Regions from separate parts of the Geobacillus sp. C56-T3 genome, predicted to be linked through region 1. Evidence: riboswitches for the same ligand, from Rfam matches in the RefSeq annotation. Region 1 holds a riboswitch; each other region holds the start of a gene.
The links. A riboswitch is a leader RNA that binds a small molecule or an ion and turns the genes downstream of it on or off. The one in region 1 is predicted to bind cobalamin.
Positions count from the first base shown of each region.

Region 1 (6,198 bases):
CGGATAGAACGCCTCATCCACCACGATATACGTCCCCGCTTGGTCCGCTGCAGCGACGAGCGAGCGGAGATCACGCTCCGGCATCACGGTTCCGGTCGGATTGTTCGGATGACAGAAAAAAACCGCGTCGCATTCCGCTGCCCATGCCGCCGCTTGGTCAATGTCGTACGAAAAACCGCGGTTTTCCTCTGCCAGCAAAGACTTGACTTCGCATCCGTAAGCAAGGCAGGCGCGCCGATACTCGGAAAACGTCGGCTCCAAGATGCCGACGCGCCGGCCGGCAAGCAGCGCGGCCAACAAATAAATCGCCTCCGCTGCCCCGTTCGTCACCAGCACTTGTCCGGGTCGAATCTGCTCCTGCTTGGCAACGAGCTCCCTGAGCGCCTTCGCTTCCGAATCCGGATACTCACCGGCCCAGCGAATCCATTCCTCGCCGTTCGGCCAAGCCGACGGCGGCAGTCGATATGGGTTCGTATTGACGCTGAAATCAATGTATTCGTTCGGAGGGGCCAATCCGCATTGCTCATACAACGCGCGCGGATTCGCCCCATGCGCCGGCCAACGCAACGATCATCCCCCCGATCCATAGCAGCAATAACGTAAAGGCGAGCACCGTTCTGATCATGATGCCGACCGCCTGGCGAATATGAACCGAGCGCAGCGGAACATCGGGATCGCCGAGTGTCGGCCGCTCAGAGACGACGCCGCCATATGTATTCGTCCCGCCCAGCTGCACCCCAAGCAATCCAGCCATCGCCGCCTCGGGCCAGCCGCTGTTCGGGCTTGGGTGGCGGCGGGCATCGCGAAACAATATCGACAGCGCCAAACGAAGGCGGCGGCCGCCGCAGACCAACACCATCACGAGCGCCGTCAGCCGCGCCGGAATGTAGTTGAGCGCATCGTCCAGCCGGGCGGCCACCCAGCCAAATTCGCGATACGTTTCATTTTTATAGCCGAGCATCGAATCGCACGTGTTCACTGCCCGGTACAGCATGGCAAGCGGCGCGCCGCCCAAGGCCGCGTAAAAGAGCGGAGCCGTGATGCCGTCGCTCGTATTTTCCGCCACCGTTTCGACGCAGGCGCGGGTGATGCCGGCCTCATCGAGCCGCTCGGTGTCGCGGCCAACGATCATCGACAGCGCCCGCCGCGCCTCGGGAAGATCGCCCGCTTCAAGCGGCCGGCGCACATCCTCAGCCGCTTCAGCGAGGCTTTTGGTCGCAATGGTGATGAAAATGAGCGCCGCCTCAATCGCCACCCCCACGTATACGGACAGCGCGTAGCCCACATAAACGACCAACGCCGATACCCCGTAAACAGCGGCCAACACGACCGCCACGGCCGCCGCCCCTTTCGCCCGCCGCTTTGTTCCTTGATTCCAGCGGCGGTCAAGCCACGCAATCAGCGTTCCCATCCCGCGCACAGGGTGCGGCAGCCAGCGCGGGTCGCCAAGCAGCGCATCCAACAGCAAAGCCAACGTCATTGCCAGCAAATGCGTCATCGCCGCCCCCTCCGCCGCTTGTAGCGGTCAAGCGCCTCGATCGTCGCTTCATACACGAGCCGACCGATCGCGCGCCCGAGTTCCGTCGCCGTTCCGGCATAGGCAAACGTCCGCCCGGTTTGCGTCGCCGCCACGGCGAGCGAATCGGTCGACGTGCCGGTGGCAAGCGTCCTTGTTTCCGGGTCGCAAACGGAACGATCGGCGAGCGCTTTTACCTTCGCTTCCGTCGCCGTCATCATCGCCTGGACAAACGCCGCTTCCGTCAGCACTCCGTCAATGACAATCACCATATTGATCGTTCCCGGCCTTGCCGCAAGCGGCTTATGCTGCCACGCCCGAGCGGCATCAACCGCATTGCCGACGCCAGCGGTTGCCATGACCGCCACCGAAAACGCTTCCCCTTCTTTCTGAAGCCAAACGGCATCACGGACATCAACCGCCGTCATCATGCCGATCGTTCGTTCCGGCGAAAACCCGTGCTGCTCCAAATAGCGGCGCATGTCTCCTTCCGCATCGCCGCAATCGTAATCCAACCCGACTTGGCGGTTGACAAAATGGGTCGCCCATTGAAACCCAGCGCCGATCAATGCCGAGGACAGGACGCGAAGCGGCTGGCAGGAGGCCAGAACAGCGGCGTCATCAAGAAAGGACAAACGCAGCCCGCCGGCCGACGATTCTTCTTGTTTCCCTTTCGGCACGAACGAAAACATCGGCTTTGCCGCCGCCGGATGAGCCAGACGCACAATCGGCGCGGCAAACACTTCCTCAAGCAGCGCCGGCGTCATCACATCTGTCGGCGTTCCAAGCGCCGCTGTTTTTCCTTCTTTTAACACAAGCACCCGGTCGCAATATAAGCTAGCGACGTTCATATCGTGAAAGACGGCGACGACCGTCAAATCGCGGGAGCGGGCAGCTTCCGCGAGCCGGTCCAAAAGCCGGACTTGGCCGCTCACATCCATATGGTTCGTCGGCTCATCCAGCAAGAGCAGCTGCGGCTTTTGGGCAAGCGCCCGCGCCAAATAGGCGCGCTGCCGCTCGCCGCCGCTTAGCCGCTCAAGCGGCTCATCGATTTTGTCAGCCAAGCCGACCGCACGAAGCGCTTCTTGAACCGCCGCTTCATCCTCTTTCGTCCACGTCGGAAACAAGCCGCGCTGATGGGCGTAGCGGCCGAGCGCCACCGTTTCTCTCACCGTATAGCCGGCCGCCGCCTCCGCTGTCTGCGGCAGGACGGCGGCAAACCGCGCCCATTGCTTCGCAGACAGCGCCAAAAGCGGCTGGCCATGAATCTTGATCTCACCGCTGGCAAGCGGAAGCTCTTTGCAAATGAGTTTCAGCAGCGTCGTTTTTCCGCTGCCGTTCGGCCCGACGATGCCAAAAAGCTCCCCTTTTTCCACGGAAAACGTCACACGATCAAGCACTTGCTTTGGTCCATACCGATGCGATACGGCCCGCACCTCGAGCATCATCATCCCATCTTTCGCTTCATTTTTCGGAAAAACAAGACGGCAAATAGCGGGGCGCCGATCAGCGCGGTGATGACGCCGATCGGCAGTTCGCGCGGTTCGATGATCGTCCGCGCCGCCACATCGGCAAGCACAAGAAACGCCCCGCCATACAAGAGCGACAGCGGCAGCAGCACCCGGTAGTTTGGCCCGCACACAAGCCGAACCATATGCGGAACAACGAGCCCAACAAAACCGATCGTCCCGGACACCGACACCGCCGCGCCGGTGAGCAGCGCCGCCGCCGTCAAAATGATGACTTTTCGGCGCGTAACATCAACGCCGACATGAAGCGCCGCCGCCTCGCCAAAAGCAAACGCGTTCAACTCGCGGCCGTTGGCGAGAAGCACCGCCGCGCCGATGAGAAAAAACGGCAACAAAAGCCCGCTGTATTTCCAGCCGCGCATCGCGACGCTTCCCATCAGCCATGAGATGATTTGCCGCAATTCTTCCCCGGTCAAAGCGATCATCAGTGAAATGAACGCGCTGAAAAACGCGCCGAAGATAATGCCGGCTAAAATGATCGTCTCAACCGACAGCTGCGGCTCAACCGCGCGAGTGAACGCCAAAACGGCGACAAGCGTCGCCATGCCGCATAAAATGCTCACGATCGGCAGCGTGAACGTGCCAAAGAGCGGCCATTGCCAGCCGAGAAAGATGACGAGCACCGCCCCGACCGAGGCGCCGGACGAGACGCCGAGCGTGTACGGATCGGCGAGCGCATTTTTCAGCAACCCTTGGAACGCCGCGCCAGCCAGTGCCAATGACGCCCCGACCAAAAAAGCGAGCACGACGCGCGGCAAGCGGATCGCCATCACGATCGGCACCCAATCGGCCGGAATGTCAGACGGAAGCGGCATACCAAACCATTCGGACGCAAGAATGCGAACAATAGAAGAAAAGGGAATCGACAGCGATCCTGTCGATATCCCTACGAGCAACGATAACATGGCCGCCGTGACGGCCAATATATACATCCACGTTTTACTTGAACACATCCGGGTAAATGGCTTTGGCAAGTTCCTCGACCCCTTCGACAAGGCGCGGACCCGGGCGGCTTACTAAGTCGGTGTTGACGTCATACACCCGCTTGTTTTTCACCGCCGGCACGTCTTTCCAAGCGGCGCGCGCAAACACTTGCTTCGCTCCGCCGTATGTCGTGATGATAACGTCCGGCTTATAGGCTACGGCTTTTTCTTCCGTCACCATCGGCCAGCCTTCCAAGCTGCCGGCGACGTTTTTCGCTGAAATCACTTGAAGCATCTCATCCATAAACGTCCCTTTGCCGGCCGTATACAGCTGCGGCGGCGGCGACACTTCAATCCAGACGTTCGCTTGTTTGTCCGCCGGGATTTGTTTCGCTTTTTCTTGAATTTGCGCAAGCTTCTCTTTCATATCCTTAATCACTTGCTTCGCTTTGTCTGTCGTCCCGGTCGCTTTGCCGATCAATTCGATGGACGCATACACATCGTCGAACGACTTCGCGTCATTCACGACAAGCACGGTGATGCCGGCGTCTTTCAATTGCTTGAGGCCATCGCGCGAGTTATGGGCGCTTGACGCGTGGGCCAAGACAAGATCCGGTTTGAGCGAAATGATTTTCTCGACGTTGAATTCCATGCCGCCGATTTTCGTTTTCGTTTTGACGTCTTCCGGATAATTGTCAAAATCGCTGACGCCGACGATCTTATCGCCCAACCCCAACGCATAGGCGATTTCCGTATTGCTTGGGATGAGCGAGACGATCTTTTTCGGTTCCGCTTTGATCGTGACATCCTCGCCAAGCCCGTCTTTCACCGTCACCGGAAACGCCGCTTGTTCCGTTTTCGGTTCTTCTTTTTTCGCAGGCTCGGTGCTGCCATTCGCCCCGCCGCAGCCGACGAGCACGGCGGCCAAAAGGAAGAACACCGCCACCACCGCCGGCCATGTCCAACGTTTCATCCGTCATTCCCCCTTCAGTGATGTATGTACAATAAAAAACGCCCATTCCGCCTAAATCTGGGAATGAGCGCGAAACAGACCGCCAATGGGCACAACAATGCCCTGTACGACTGTTTCCGCGTCTCACCCCCCGAAGATTCGGAAACTGCGGCAAGCAAGGCAGGTCTACTGGCTCATGCTTCATCCTACTCTGAAGCCTTCCCGTACGGAAAACAGCGCAAGCCATCTGTCCGTACAGTGGCGATTTCATTTCGTCCGCATTGACAGTTGCGGGGACAGCTCCGGATTCCCACCGGATTCCCTATTAAGCCTTTTCGGCACCTTGCTGCGAGTTGATGAATTTGTCGGATATGGACATTTTTATAATAATGCAGCGTTTAGCATTTGACAACTATGAATTTACAGCAGGTTGGAGGGAAGTCGTCACCTTCCCACTCTTGCAGACAATCGAGATGGATTCATAACCCATGTTTCATACGGAACAGAGCATTCCCTTTTCATCGCATCGAGCACCCGCGATTTCAAATGCGGCCATGTCACATATTCATCAATATTCGACTCATCGATCAACACAAACTTCGCCTTTTGAATTTCCTCAGGCTGGGGAGAAACGTTTCCTTTCACATATGTCGCTTTAAATACAATGTTTATGATATTTTTAGTTTCATTGTAATACACGCCGCTGACCCCGATGAGACGGATGTCAACGCCAGTCTCTTCATACACCTCGCGATGAACGGCCCGATCGAGCGGCTCGCCTGGTTCAACTTGTCCGCCCGGCATTTCCCACGTATCGGAGCGGTCATAGCTTTTAACAAGCAAAACCTCTCCCGTGTCATTCGTAATATAGGCTGAAACGGTGATAATGGCTTGTTGGTGTTTATCCATCAAGCTCTCCTCCTACATCGCGGAATGATCCTAGCCCTCTCCTGCAGAAAAAAAGCAGCTGCCCCATCTATACTGCCATCTTGAAAAAAATAAGGAAAGATACCTCGCCTCTGGCACGGCGTCTTTCCCCGATACAACCTTCATCTCGTCACTGTTGAATATATTTGTCAAACACAAAGCCGAAATCCTTCACCGTATAGTTCTTTTTCGCTTCCGTCAGCCAGCGAAAAGCGTATTCATTCACGGCCTGAAAATCCGCCGACACATTGGCGCCGTCGCCGCGCATGTTGGCAAACACCTTCGTTGCCAGTTCCAGACTCCGCTCCGCATAGTTGAACTTCGTTTCGTTTTCAAGGCAAATCTCCGCGA
Region 1 covers NC_014206.1:1,296,055-1,302,252, reverse strand. Annotated here, with positions in the region: gene cobD (threonine-phosphate decarboxylase CobD) at 1-567, opposite strand, end outside; gene cbiB (adenosylcobinamide-phosphate synthase CbiB) at 524-1,498, opposite strand; gene GC56T3_RS06595 (adenosylcobinamide amidohydrolase) at 1,495-2,967, opposite strand; gene GC56T3_RS06590 (iron ABC transporter permease) at 2,964-3,998, opposite strand; gene GC56T3_RS06585 (ABC transporter substrate-binding protein) at 3,985-4,941, opposite strand; cobalamin riboswitch at 5,082-5,281, opposite strand; gene GC56T3_RS06580 (NUDIX hydrolase) at 5,365-5,832, opposite strand; gene GC56T3_RS06575 (PH domain-containing protein) at 5,978-6,198, opposite strand, start outside.

Region 2 (6,198 bases), 1.5 Mb from region 1:
TTTTAATATTCATTGGAGAAGCGGGGATGCTCATCGCGGACATCCCCAGTGGTTATGCGCGGCGCATATAGACACGAACGGTGATCGGAGCAAAGATCGCAACAATGGCTGCCGCGCCGAGCAAGGAGAGGACGAAATCGGTGCCTATCGTTCCGTGATTCGTCAACTCGCGGACGGCCGCGATCATATGGGAAATGGGATTGACTTTGGCAATCCATTGTAGCCAATCGGGCATCGTCTTGACCGGCACGAACGCATTCGATACAAACATCAGTGGGAACAACGCCAGCATGGAGATTCCCTGTACAGCGGCCGCATGACGGGCAATGACGCCGAAGAAGGCAAAGATCCAGCTGACGGCCCACGCGCATCCAATGGCGAAAACGCCCGCAAGCGCCACACTGGCGATCCCTCCTTCCGGACGGTAGCCGATAAGAAATCCCATGACAAACGTCAGGGTGGTGGCGATGACATAGCGGACTACATCGGCTAATAACGCCCCAGCCAACGGAGCGATGCGGGCGATCGGCAGCGATTTAAAGCGGTCGAACACGCCTTTATCCATATCATCGCGAAGTTGAACTCCTGAAGTGACGGAAGCCCCGATCAACGTTTGGATGAGAATGCCGGGAATGATCATGGGCAAGTAGTTATGAACATTCCCCGCGATGGCTCCACCAAAGATGTAGGTAAACATCAAGGTGAAGATAATCGGCTGAAAAGTGACGTCAAATAATTGTTCGGGTGTGCGCCGCACCTTCAACAAACCACGATAGGCCATCGTCAGCGAATTTCGTACAGCTTGGGAAACGCTTGTACGGTTTTTCTGTTGGCGTTTGACCTCCAATTGAGGAGACACTGGTTTCATCTCATCGCTTCCTCCCTTACATCATTGGATTCATCTGCACGTTTTTCCACTCCATGGCCGGTAATGGTCAGAAAGACCTCATCGAGGGTTGGTTTTTGCACACTTAACTCGGTTAAGTGGATGCCCTCTTGACGCAAAGCGACAAGCAGGTCCGTCACATGGTCTGGATCGGCCATCGGCGCCGTGATGTTCCCGGTTTCTAAGGATACCGTCGGCCGAACATGGAGAACGCGCTCAATGATGCGCTTGGCCGTTTCGATCTCTCCAGGATGTTGCAGCTTGACTTGCAATGACGATTGACCGATGGACGCCTTGAGTTCATCGGGTGTCCCTTCAGCGACGACTCGGCCGTGATCAATTACGGCGATGCGGTCTGCCAATTCGTCCGCTTCTTGTAAATATTGGGTTGTCAGCAGCACCGTTGTTCCCATATTCACCAAGCGCCGGATCGTTTCCCACATTTGATTGCGCGTGCGCGGGTCGAGTCCGGTGGTCGGTTCGTCAAGAAAAATGAGCGGCGGCTGGGCAATGAGGCTGGCGGCGAGATCCAGACGCCGGCGCATACCGCCAGAGAAATGTTTCAATGGGCGCTTGGCTGCTTCTGTCAAACCAAATTCCTCCAATAATTCGCTTGTTTTTCGCCTTGCTTCTGTTCGGCTCAGTCCCAGAAGCCTAGAAAAGATCATTAGATTCTCTGTTGCGCTGAGCGTTTCGTCAACAGAGGCGTATTGACCGGTGACACCAATCAATTGCCGGACGACTTGCGGTTGTTTGACGACGTCGTACCCAAAAATTTGGGCGGAACCGGCGTCCGGGCGCAATAACGTCGCTAACATTCGGATTGTCGTTGTCTTGCCGGCTCCATTGGGGCCCAGCACACCATAGATGGTGCCCGCGCGCACACGCAAATTGAGACCGTCCACGGCCCGGTGGTCGCCAAAGGTTTTCACCAATTCGTGTGTTTCCACTGCCCACTCTTGATGGGCGGGTGAGATTTGGGGTCTGTATCCCATTTTGTGTCCCCCTCCTTCGTATGATTCTCGTACATGGTGAATCGTAGCATGCTTTTATGAACAGAATGTGAACAACGGAATGATTTTTTGAGGAAGAGAAAATTTGATTCGCCCACTCTTGCAATTCTCCCGGTTTTGGTATATGCTTGTTCCATCAGGATGATCATCTACTATATATTGTTTTGTTCTATTTTTTAAACAACTATATATCGTTGCGCCAAGCAATGGTGTCCATCAGGACTTAATAGGGAATCCGGTGTGAATCCGGAACTGCCCCCGCAACTGTATGTGCGGACGAAATGGGATGGCCACTGGCGGCAAGAGCCATTCGGCGCGCCGCTGGGAAGGCCCCAAAGTAGGACGATGCACGAGTCAGGAGACCTGCCTTGCTTGGAACGTTTCATGTTCTTCGGGGTGTGAGAAGATGAAACGATAGGGGAAAAGAAAAAGGGTTTCGTATGCCTTTTTTCCGTCTGTCGTTTCATCCGCTCGCCTGCCCGAGCGGATTTTTTATTGAAGGAGTGGGGAAACGAATGACCGCATTGACGAAAATGATCATCATCGATGACCAAGGGAAGCCGGTTTCTTTTTCACGTGAAGAGTTTGCGTCGCTGATTGGGCAAGCCGCCGCTGGATTCGGCCGTCTGTCGCTTGATGAATACGTCGAGCGTGTTTGGCAGCTTCTCAGTCGAAAGGAGTCCGTCACGGTAGAACAGCTGCACCAAACGGCTATTTTGGAAGGACTTTCTTACATTGATGAAGATGAGCCGGACTGGACATTTGTGTGCGCCCGGCTGTATTTGCGGCAATTGTACCGTGAAGCGGCGCGGCAGCGTGGGTATGACGAGCGCGAGCGGTATGGCGATTTCTACTCGCTGCTTGTTGCGCTGACAGAACAAGGGGTGTACAGCCCGTTCTTGCTTGAACGTTATACGAAAGAAGAAATTGATGCCATCGGTGCGTTTCTTGATCCGGAGAAGGACAAGCTGTTTACGTACATCGGGCTGCGCACGCTCGCTGACCGGTATTTGGCCCGCGATTATGAGCGGCGGCTGTATGAATTGCCGCAGGAGCGGTTTTTGGTCATCGCCATGACGCTAATGGCGAATGAACCACCTAAGCGGCGCCTTGAGCTCGTGAAGGAAGCGTATTGGGCGTTAAGCAACTTATACATGACCGTGGCGACGCCGACGCTTGCCAATGCCGGGAAGTCATACGGCCAGCTGTCGAGCTGCTTTGTCGACACGGTCGATGACAGCTTGCAAGGGATTTATGACAGCAACACCGACATCGCCAATTTGTCGAAATCGGGCGGCGGCATCGGCGTCTATTTAGGCAAAATCCGTTCGCGCGGCAGCGACATCAAAGGGTTTAAAGGGGTCTCCTCCGGCGTCATCCCGTGGATGAAGCAGTTGAACAATACAGCGGTGAGCGTCGATCAGTTGGGACAGCGAAAAGGGGCCATTTCCGTCTATTTGGATGTATGGCATAAAGACATTTTTGCGTTTCTCGATGCGCGGCTCAACAACGGTGACGAACGGCTGCGGACGCATGATTTGTTCACCGGCGTTTGCATCCCTGATTTGTTCATGGAGCAAGTCGAACAGCGCGGCGACTGGTATTTGTTTGATCCGCATGAAGTGCGGAAGGTGATGGGGTTTAGCTTGGAAGATTTTTATGATGAGGAAAAAGGGTGCGGGAGTTTCCGCGAGAAATACTGGCAATGCGTCAACGAACCAAGGCTGTCGAAAGAAAAAGTGCCGGCGATCGAAGTGATGAAAAGCATCATGCGCAGCCAGCTCGAGTCGGGGACGCCGTTTATGTTTTACCGCGATGAAGTGAACCGGCAAAATCCGAATCGCCATCTCGGGATGATCTACTGCAGCAACCTTTGCACGGAAATCGCGCAAAACCAAAGCCCAACGGTGATGAAGCGGCAATATGTAAAAGACGGGATGATCATCATCGAAAAAATACCAGGCGATTTTGTCGTCTGCAATTTATCGTCGATCAACTTGGCGCGGGCGGTGACCGATGGGGTTTTGGCGCGGCTCATCCCGATTCAAATGCGGATGCTCGATAATGTCATTGATTTAAACAATATTCCGGTGCTGCAGGCCGGCCTGACGAACGAAAAATACCGCGCTGTCGGGCTTGGAACCTTTGGCTGGCATCATCTTTTGGCGTTAAAAGGCATTCGCTGGGAGTCGGAGGAAGCGGTCCGCTATGCCGACGAGCTGTATGAAACGATCGCGTATTTGGCGATTCAAGCGAGCATGGAGCTCGCCAAAGAGAAAGGGAGCTACCCGGCGTTTCCGGGGTCGGACTGGCAGACGGGCGCTTATTTTGAGCGGCGCGGCTACGAAAGCCACGGTGAACTCGATTGGGATCGGCTGAAGCAAGATGTGGCCCGCTACGGGATGCGCAACGGCTATATCATGGCCATCGCCCCGAACGCATCGACGTCGATCATCGCTGGCAGCACGGCGAGCATTGATCCCATTTTCTTAAAAGTATACGCCGAGGAAAAGAAAGATTATAAGATTCCCGTTACGGTGCCGGATTTAAACGAACAGACGACATGGTATTACAAATCGGCGTACCATATCGACCAACGTTGGAGCATCAAGCAAAACGCCGCCCGCCAGCGCCATATCGACCAAGCCATCTCCTTTAACTTCTACGTCATGAACACGATTAAGGCAAAAGAGTTGCTCGATTTGCATTTGACGGCGTGGAAGTCGGGGTTGAAAACGACGTATTACGTGCGTTCGACATCGGGGACGATCGAAGAGTGCGATTCTTGCGCGAGCTGACCAAGGGGCGCAACAAACGCCTTTGGTCGGGCTTTCCCTTCCTTGTGCGGGAGGGGCGTCCGCGGTTGGTCGCGCATCACGATACTTGAAAGAGAAAGGAAGGAATCGACACAATGACGATCAGCTTAGTCAAACGGCCGATTATGGATCCAGAGGCGCCGAACCGTTCGACGGGCATCATCAACGGCCGCTGCTCGAATGTGTTGAACTGGGACGATATCGCCTACCCATGGGCGTATGCGAAATATAAGCGAATGCTCGCCAACTTTTGGACGCCGTTTGAAATCAATATGTCGCAAGATGTGAAGCAGTTTCCGCAGCTGACCGACCGCGAGCAGGATGCGTTTTTGAAAATCATCGGACTCTTGGCGCTGCTTGACAGCATCCAAACCGACTACGCTGGGCGCGTCGCTGATTACATTACGGACCCGAGCATCAATGCGCTCATGATCATGCTCGCCCAGCAGGAAGTCATTCACAACCATTCCTATTCGTACGTGCTCTCGAGCCTTGTGCCGAAAGCGAAGCAAGATGAAGTATTCGACTTTTGGCGGAACGAACCGACGCTGCGCAAGCGGAACGATTTTGTGACGAACGGCTACAAGGCGTTTGCGGAAGAGCCGAATGTGGAAAACTTGTTGCGCTCCATCGTTTTTGACGTCATTTTAGAAGGACTGTTTTTCTACTCAGGGTTTGCGTTCTTCTACAACCTTGCGCGCCAGCAAAAAATGGTGGCGACGAGCACGATGATCAATTACATCAACCGCGACGAGCACATTCATGTTGATTTGTTTGCGAAAATTTTCAAAGAAGTGTTGAACGAATACCCGGAGTATCGGACGCCGGAGCTTTCCGATTTTGTCCGTGAAACGTTTACGAAAGCGGCTGAGCTGGAAATCGAATGGGCCGGGGAAATCATCGGGAATGACATCGATGGCATCGACTTGGCTGATTTGGAAGCGTACATTAAGTTTTACGCCAACGTCCGCGCTCATCAGCTCGGTTTTGACCGCCCGTTTGACGGCTATCGGACGAACCCGCTCCGCTGGATTAAAGCGTATGAAGAAGTCGACCTCGGCAAATCAGACTTCTTCGAGCAAAAACCGCGCCAATATACGAAAGTGCAAGTGGATAATGGGTTTGATGAGCTGTAAGGAAAACCGCGTTGGGGCATCGTCCAACGCGGTTTTTTGCCGGAAAACATGATTAACGGAGGGATTCTCGCTGCATTATACAATGGGGAAGAGAAAAGGAAAAGAGATGTTGCGGCTTGTTGTCGGACGGTAGGCTTGGGCGCCTTACCTTGGTATAATGAGAAAAAACTTGCTTTTGAATGCGAAAGGGGACGGGAGAAGTGGGGAAAAAACAGGAAATCGAACGGCTGCGCGAGCAATTGAATCAGTGGCTCGTCGAAGAGGAGCACGATGACGATGATCAATGGCTGAGACGGGGAGAAGTGATTTTCCAACGTTTCTCTCAGTTGGAGCCGGAAAATACGAAG
Region 2 covers NC_014206.1:2,786,405-2,792,602, reverse strand. Annotated here, with positions in the region: gene GC56T3_RS13765 (ABC transporter permease) at 53-868, opposite strand; gene GC56T3_RS13760 (ATP-binding cassette domain-containing protein) at 865-1,881, opposite strand; cobalamin riboswitch at 2,090-2,285, shown strand; gene GC56T3_RS13755 (ribonucleoside-diphosphate reductase subunit alpha) at 2,340-4,697, shown strand; gene GC56T3_RS13750 (ribonucleotide-diphosphate reductase subunit beta) at 4,811-5,851, shown strand; gene GC56T3_RS18845 (helix-turn-helix domain-containing protein) at 6,052-6,198, shown strand, end outside.
Region 2: another riboswitch for cobalamin. It lies ahead of GC56T3_RS13755 (ribonucleoside-diphosphate reductase subunit alpha); the one in region 1 lies ahead of GC56T3_RS06585 (ABC transporter substrate-binding protein).

Region 3 (6,198 bases), 540 kb from region 1:
TTTCCAATACACCGCTCCTTCCTGCGCCCGCAGCAGCCCGTTCAAATGAAGAAACAACGTCGTTTTGCCGCAGCCGTTTGGCCCGATCAAGGCGCATTTTTTTCGCTCTGGAATTTCCCAATCAATCCCATTCAGCACATACCGTTCTGCTTGATAAGCGTATTTCACTCGTTCCATCCGCAGCAGCAACGTTTTCACCCTTTCCACCATGCCCACCCAAGCAGCAAAGCCATGATGATGCCGGCCGCAACATCGACAAGAGGCACATGCGCTTTTTCCCGCTGATGCGTATGCCCGGCCGACGCGACGCCTCCACGCGCCGCAAGCGAACGGCTGAACGCTTCATACGACTGCCACGTTTTCACCCACAGTTGGTACATCAGCATCCCGCCATGCCGCCAATGCGTTCCTCCGCTGCGGGCCCGCAGCGCCAGCATTAGCTCTGCGGCCGCCTGCTCGAGCAAAAAGATAAAGCGATACATAAGAAAGCAAAGTTCCACGAGCGCCGCCGGCAGCCGCATTCGCCTCAGCACCGCAATCAAGTCCGGCGCCGGCGTCGTAATGAGAAGGAAAAACAAGCACGACCAAGCGGCAAGGGAGCGAACGGCGAGCTCCGCAGCCGGCTTCAGCTGGTTACTGATCAAGGTTATTTGAAAAGGAACCGACACGGACACAACGAGCGTCAGCAGGCTGAGCCCTAAAAAAACGGAGGCAGCGAGCATCGCTTTTCCATACACCGCAAACGGCACTCGTGCGCGAGCGACAATCCAATACGCCATTCCGATGAGCACAAGCCATTGTTCGCGCCAGCCGCCCATCATGACAACGGCAAGCATAACAAACGCCACGATCAGCTTCCACTCCGCCCGCCATGCCCGCAGCCGGTTGTCATACGTCCAACGGTCAAACTCGCGAATCATGGCTGTTTTTCCGCTCCGAACGCCCTTTGTACAACCCGATGACGTAGCCGATCACGCCGGCGCCAAGCGCGGCTTGCAGCGAGAACAAAAGCGTTTCGACTTCGCCGCCTGGAGGGGTGAAGATCGACTCAAACCAAGGACGATAGTGCGGGTTGAGCGTTTGAATAGCTTTTTCTGCTTGATCGTCCGTTCCGCCGAATTCCGATCCGCGCGCCCACCAAAGCGGAATGATGACAAGCAAAGCAGCCAACAACACGAGCAAGCCATTTTTCTTCATCCCATTATGCCTCCTTTTCCTTTTGAAACAGCGGAGAAGCTTGATAGGAGGAAAGCCAGTTCCAGACGATCACCGTTATGATGCCTTCCGTCACCGCCAACGGCACTTGAGTAATGGCAAAAATGCCGGCGAATTTCAAAAACGAAGCGATGACTCCCCCATCAGGAGACGGAAACGCCAAGGCAAGCTGCAGGGACGTCATCACATATGTGGCCAAGTCAGACAAACAAGCGGCAAGAAACAAAGCCGCTCGATTGGATACCGCCCCTTTTCGGCACAGTTGATACACTCCGTACGCGACGAACGGGCCGACGATCGCCATCGACATGGCATTGGCCCCAAGCGTCGTCAACCCTCCGTGGGCAAGAAGCAGCGCTTGAAAGAGAAGAACGACTGTACCGATCACCACCATCACCCACGGTCCAAACAAAACCGAGCCGAAGCCGATCCCGGTCGGATGCGAGCTGCTGCCGGTGACGGATGGAATTTTCAGCGCCGACAATACAAACGTAAACGCACCAGCTAACGCCATCAGAAGCTTATGTTCGGGGTGCTGCTTCAGCGTATGCACAAGCCGCCGCAATCCGAACACAAAGAACGGCAAAAACAGCAGCCACCAAAACAGCGCCCATTTGACAGGCAAAAATCCTTCCATAATGTGCATGGCATACGCTTCATTTTCATTCGTCAACCAAAAATAAGCAGTGAATAAAGCCGCCATTCCGCTCCATCGAACCGCTCTCTTCATTTATCCCTTCACTCCTTTCACGCCATGTTCGGTTTTTCGTTTTCCGCTTGGCGCCTCCCGTTCGCCGGCTGGCGTCAACACCAATTCGTCTTCATATTCATACGTCGCCCATTTCAAAAGAGGCAGCCCCTCATCCAAATGAGCGCGCACAACCTCCTTCGCCCGCTCCGGCGTCATCTGTCGATACCAGACGCCTTGCGGATAGACGATCATCACACACGCGTCTTGACAGCGTCCGTTGCAGCGCGTCCTTGTTGTATGGACAGCATCGTCAAGCCCGAGGCGGGCGATCTCCTCGCGCACCGCCATTGTCACGTCATCCCCGCCATGGCGGAGGCACGTCCCTCCGTTGCAAATGAGCACATGATGCTTCATTCCCCGCAAATCCCATGTCGCCACCGAATCCCCCCTTTTTGGCTAGAATGATAGAATTTAGACGCAGACAGACGGGCAGGTTTTCGGCAAAAGAAAAAGCACCTCTACAGCAGAGGTGCAGAAAAATGTATACGAAAGCCGTAAACGGCCCAAACAGGCCCAATGCAGCCATCATTCTCCCGCACGTCTGCCTATAGTCCCGTAGGCATCCGTCCGATCCAAACAAGGCAGGTCTCCTGACTTAGGATCATCGCTTGGCGGCGTCTTCCCGAAGCATCCTTCAGTGACTTGCTGCCGCAAAGCTCCCCATCACAGTGGCGGGCACCGTGCCGGATTTTCACCGGGCTTCCCTTTTCACCCAAACCCTAAAGCAGGCTTAGGCACCTTGTTTGTTTCTCGCCTATTGATCTTGTCATGGAACAAGCATCCGTTTTCATCGTAGTACAACTTGACGGCGGCCGTCAACCGTTTTTTGCCGACAAATCTTCGCGGGCGACGACAACACCGTCGGCATCGGCGTACACGTATGCCCCCGGCTCCCAGCGGACGCCGCCAAACTCGAGCGCAACGTCGCGTGAGCCTTTTCCCTCTTTTTTGCTTTCGAGCGGGCGCTCCATTTCAACCAGAACGATACATCTCCAACTTGTCTAGGTCTAAGACAAATCCAGCGTCCAGCAATATGTCCAGTCCTAACAAACCGTTAATCCCCTCATAGTCCATCCCGCTAAAATCAATCTCATACTCTCTTAGTTGGAAAGAATCTAACTGAATACAGTCTAATTTTTTTGTAAACGCGTACTCTTTCCCACCGATTCCATAATAAGCCACAATACGATCGCCCGGCTCTACCCGCAAATGAATATCCTCTACTGCATTTTGAGAAATCACTGTTTTCGCCGCACCAGTATCAATCACCATATTATGAATCAACTTAGACCTTCCTTGATAAACGATTTCGATCGATGTAAACAGCAATCCTTCACGATATTCAATCTGCATAATGAAATTTCCCTCTCAGGCCAATCGCTTTCCGAACTTTTAAAACAATTTCCTTGTGGCTCGTGTGATAAACAAGCTGATTCCCTTTTGATTGCAACAACTCTCGAGTTGCATCCTCATTCGAAACAGTTCCAATAACATCCACTTCTTCAATAATTTCTTGGTCCTCCTGTAAGTAGGACTTCAATGCCTGTACTTTCACAAACTGGTTTGGATACAACGAACGCACTTCCTGCCATTTCATCTCTATCACCTCAACTTGTTCTTTGTATCCGTTATATCACCGTCCAAACATCGAAACGCCTTCGTAAAATATGACAACCATCAATCGCTTTTTAGACGCACATTTTCACGAGCAACGACAACGCCGTCGGCATCGGCGTACACGTATGCGCCCGGTTCCCAGCGGACGCCGCCGAACTCAAGCACAACGTCGCGGGCGCCTTTTCCCTCTTTTTTGCTTTTCACTGGGCATGTGCCGATCGCCATGACCCCAAGCGGCATGCGGCCGATTTCCGCCGAATCGCGGATGCAGCCGTGGATGATGACGCCGGCAAGCCCCCGGTCGCAGGCGATTTGCGCCAACCGGTCGCCTAATAGCGCGACGCGGCGCGAGCCTTTTCCATCGACCACGAGCACCGTCCCCGGCGGCACCGTCTCGAGCGCTTCGCGGACAAGAACGTTGTCCTCAAACACGTCGACCGTCGCGATCGGCCCAAAAAACATCCGTTTTCCGCCGTACGATTGAAACGGCAACTCGCATACTTGCAACTCGTCTAAAAATTGATCGCATAAATCGGCTGTTTTCATTGTCGCTCTCCCCTTTCATGTTTTGCATTCGCCGTCATTCGCCAAAATCCTTCTGCCTCAGCAGTTTTTTGTCGACGATCTTTCATTCGAACGACTGACACGAACGCGACGATGTGAACCAAACCATTGTGTGGCTGTTAATCGCTTCGATGTATTCTACCGCCCGCATTGAAACCATAAAAAACGGCCCCGCGCCGATATATGGCGGAGACCGTTTTCACCGGCCCAAAGCCCCTCCGGTTTGACCAGACGTTCAGCTGGGCTAGCTGGATTCGAACCAGCGCATCACGGAGTCAAAGTCCGTTGCCTTACCGCTTGGCTATAGCCCAACGTTTTGTTGTCGTTTACAGTATGCGGCATGATGGTGCACGTTATGCATCAAACTGAATATCCCTTTGTTTGATGTGCGACACTATCGGTACAAACATCCTTTCCCTGCTATATCCCCTCGTTTTCTCTCGCACTTGTTTTTCCGATATGATACTGGAAGGGGAGAGATGTATATGCGCCCGATCACGGTTTTTCGCTTCTATCTTTGCGCATTGTTTTGGTTATCGCTGCCGATCGTCTCAGCGGCCGTGGCTTCCTGTCAGCCATCCAGCCAGCCGAAAACCGCCGTCATCGCCCACCGCGGCGCGTCCGGACACGCGCCGGAGCATACGCTCGCGTCCTACCGCCTCGCCGCCCGCATGCAGGCGGACTATATCGAAGTCGATGTGCGCGCAGCCAAAGACGGGAAGCTCGTTGCCCTGCATGATGCGACGCTCGCCCGGACGACAAATGCCGAAACGGTCTACCCGCGCCGTGCTCCGTGGCGGGTAAATGATTTTTCGTTCGCTGAACTGAGGCGGCTGGATGCCGGTTCGTGGTTTCATCCACGCTTTGCCGGCCAGCGCATCCCGACGCTTGATGAGGTGATTCAGATGCTGAAAGCGGAGCGTGTGGAAGCCCCGTTGTACATCGAAACGAAACAGCCCGGCATCGAAGAGGCGGTCGTCCATCTATTGAAAAAACACGGATTCCTGCAACAGCGCCGCGTCATGTTTCAATCGTTCCACCCGGAAAGCTTGCAAGCGCTCCGGCCGCTCATCCCGCGCGGCATTCGGCTCATTCAATTGGTCGGCGAAAAGGAAGCGCACAGCGGCCGCGACGAGCTGCTGCAACAAATCGCCGTCTATGCCGATGGCATCGGCTTGCCGCTCTCAGTCGTCACCGAAGAGTGGGTGCGCGCCGCCCATGGCCGCGGGCTCATGGTTCACGTCTATACCGTCAATGAACCACACGATCTCGCTCGCCTATGCGCCATGGGGGTTGACGGTGTGTTCACCGACTATCCTGACCGCCCGGATCGCATGGCTGCCTGCCGTCGTTTGCCCCGTCATTGACCCACCTTCAGGGAGCCAGGGGGAACTTATTGTTTACATAATGTTATTATGGTTAATAAAAACGAAAATCGTTCCCATTTGACCCGATTCGGTGTATCATTTGAGAAAAAGGAGGCCAGATCGGCGGGCCGCCATCGGTCCGCCTTTTCGCCAAGCCTCCCGTCCCCAACGCCTGTTGCCTTCGTCACCGCTTCGGAAACTGAAACGACAATTTCTTCTCGTTTTCATCCCAAACGAGTATGGCGTCAAACGTTTTCCCGCCTTTTTTAAACCCTTTTATGACATTTGTTTTCCCTTGCGCCAGCAGCTTTTTCACATTCGCCGCCGAAATCGACTTGCCGAGAATGCGTTTGGAGATCGTAAACGGGCATTTTGTTTTCGCGTACTGGTCGCAACCGTACAACGTTCCTTTGTCGACGACGGTCCCGCGGCAAAGCGGGCACGGTCCAAGCTTCTCGCCCATCGTTTTTTTCTTCCTTGTCCGTTGGATCGAGGCGGTGTCAACCCCTCTGAAATTCCAATTCGGCGCAGCGGCGATGGCGTCAGCGACCACTTTTTGCGCCAACTTTTTCACCTGTTCCATAAAAGCAGCGGGAGAGGCGCTCCCTTCACCGATTTCGCTTAAGCGCTGCTCCCATTTCGCCGTCATTTCCGGCGAGGCGAGAATCGTGCCGCCAAGCGCCT
Region 3 covers NC_014206.1:1,837,070-1,843,267, reverse strand. Annotated here, with positions in the region: gene GC56T3_RS09140 (energy-coupling factor ABC transporter ATP-binding protein) at 1-198, opposite strand, end outside; gene GC56T3_RS09135 (energy-coupling factor transporter transmembrane protein EcfT) at 195-920, opposite strand; gene GC56T3_RS09130 (energy-coupling factor ABC transporter substrate-binding protein) at 904-1,197, opposite strand; gene GC56T3_RS09125 (energy-coupling factor ABC transporter permease) at 1,202-1,945, opposite strand; gene GC56T3_RS09120 (ferredoxin) at 1,946-2,344, opposite strand; cobalamin riboswitch at 2,529-2,723, opposite strand; partial or broken gene GC56T3_RS09115 (S-adenosylmethionine--2-demethylmenaquinone methyltransferase) at 2,782-2,928, opposite strand; gene GC56T3_RS09110 (retropepsin-like aspartic protease) at 2,939-3,319, opposite strand; gene GC56T3_RS09105 (hypothetical protein) at 3,309-3,563, opposite strand; gene rraA (ribonuclease E activity regulator RraA) at 3,644-4,129, opposite strand; tRNA gene GC56T3_RS09095 (tRNA-Gln) at 4,387-4,458, opposite strand; gene GC56T3_RS09090 (glycerophosphodiester phosphodiesterase family protein) at 4,633-5,514, shown strand; gene GC56T3_RS09085 (DNA topoisomerase III) at 5,699-6,198, opposite strand, start outside.
Region 3: another riboswitch for cobalamin. It lies ahead of GC56T3_RS09120 (ferredoxin); the one in region 1 lies ahead of GC56T3_RS06585 (ABC transporter substrate-binding protein).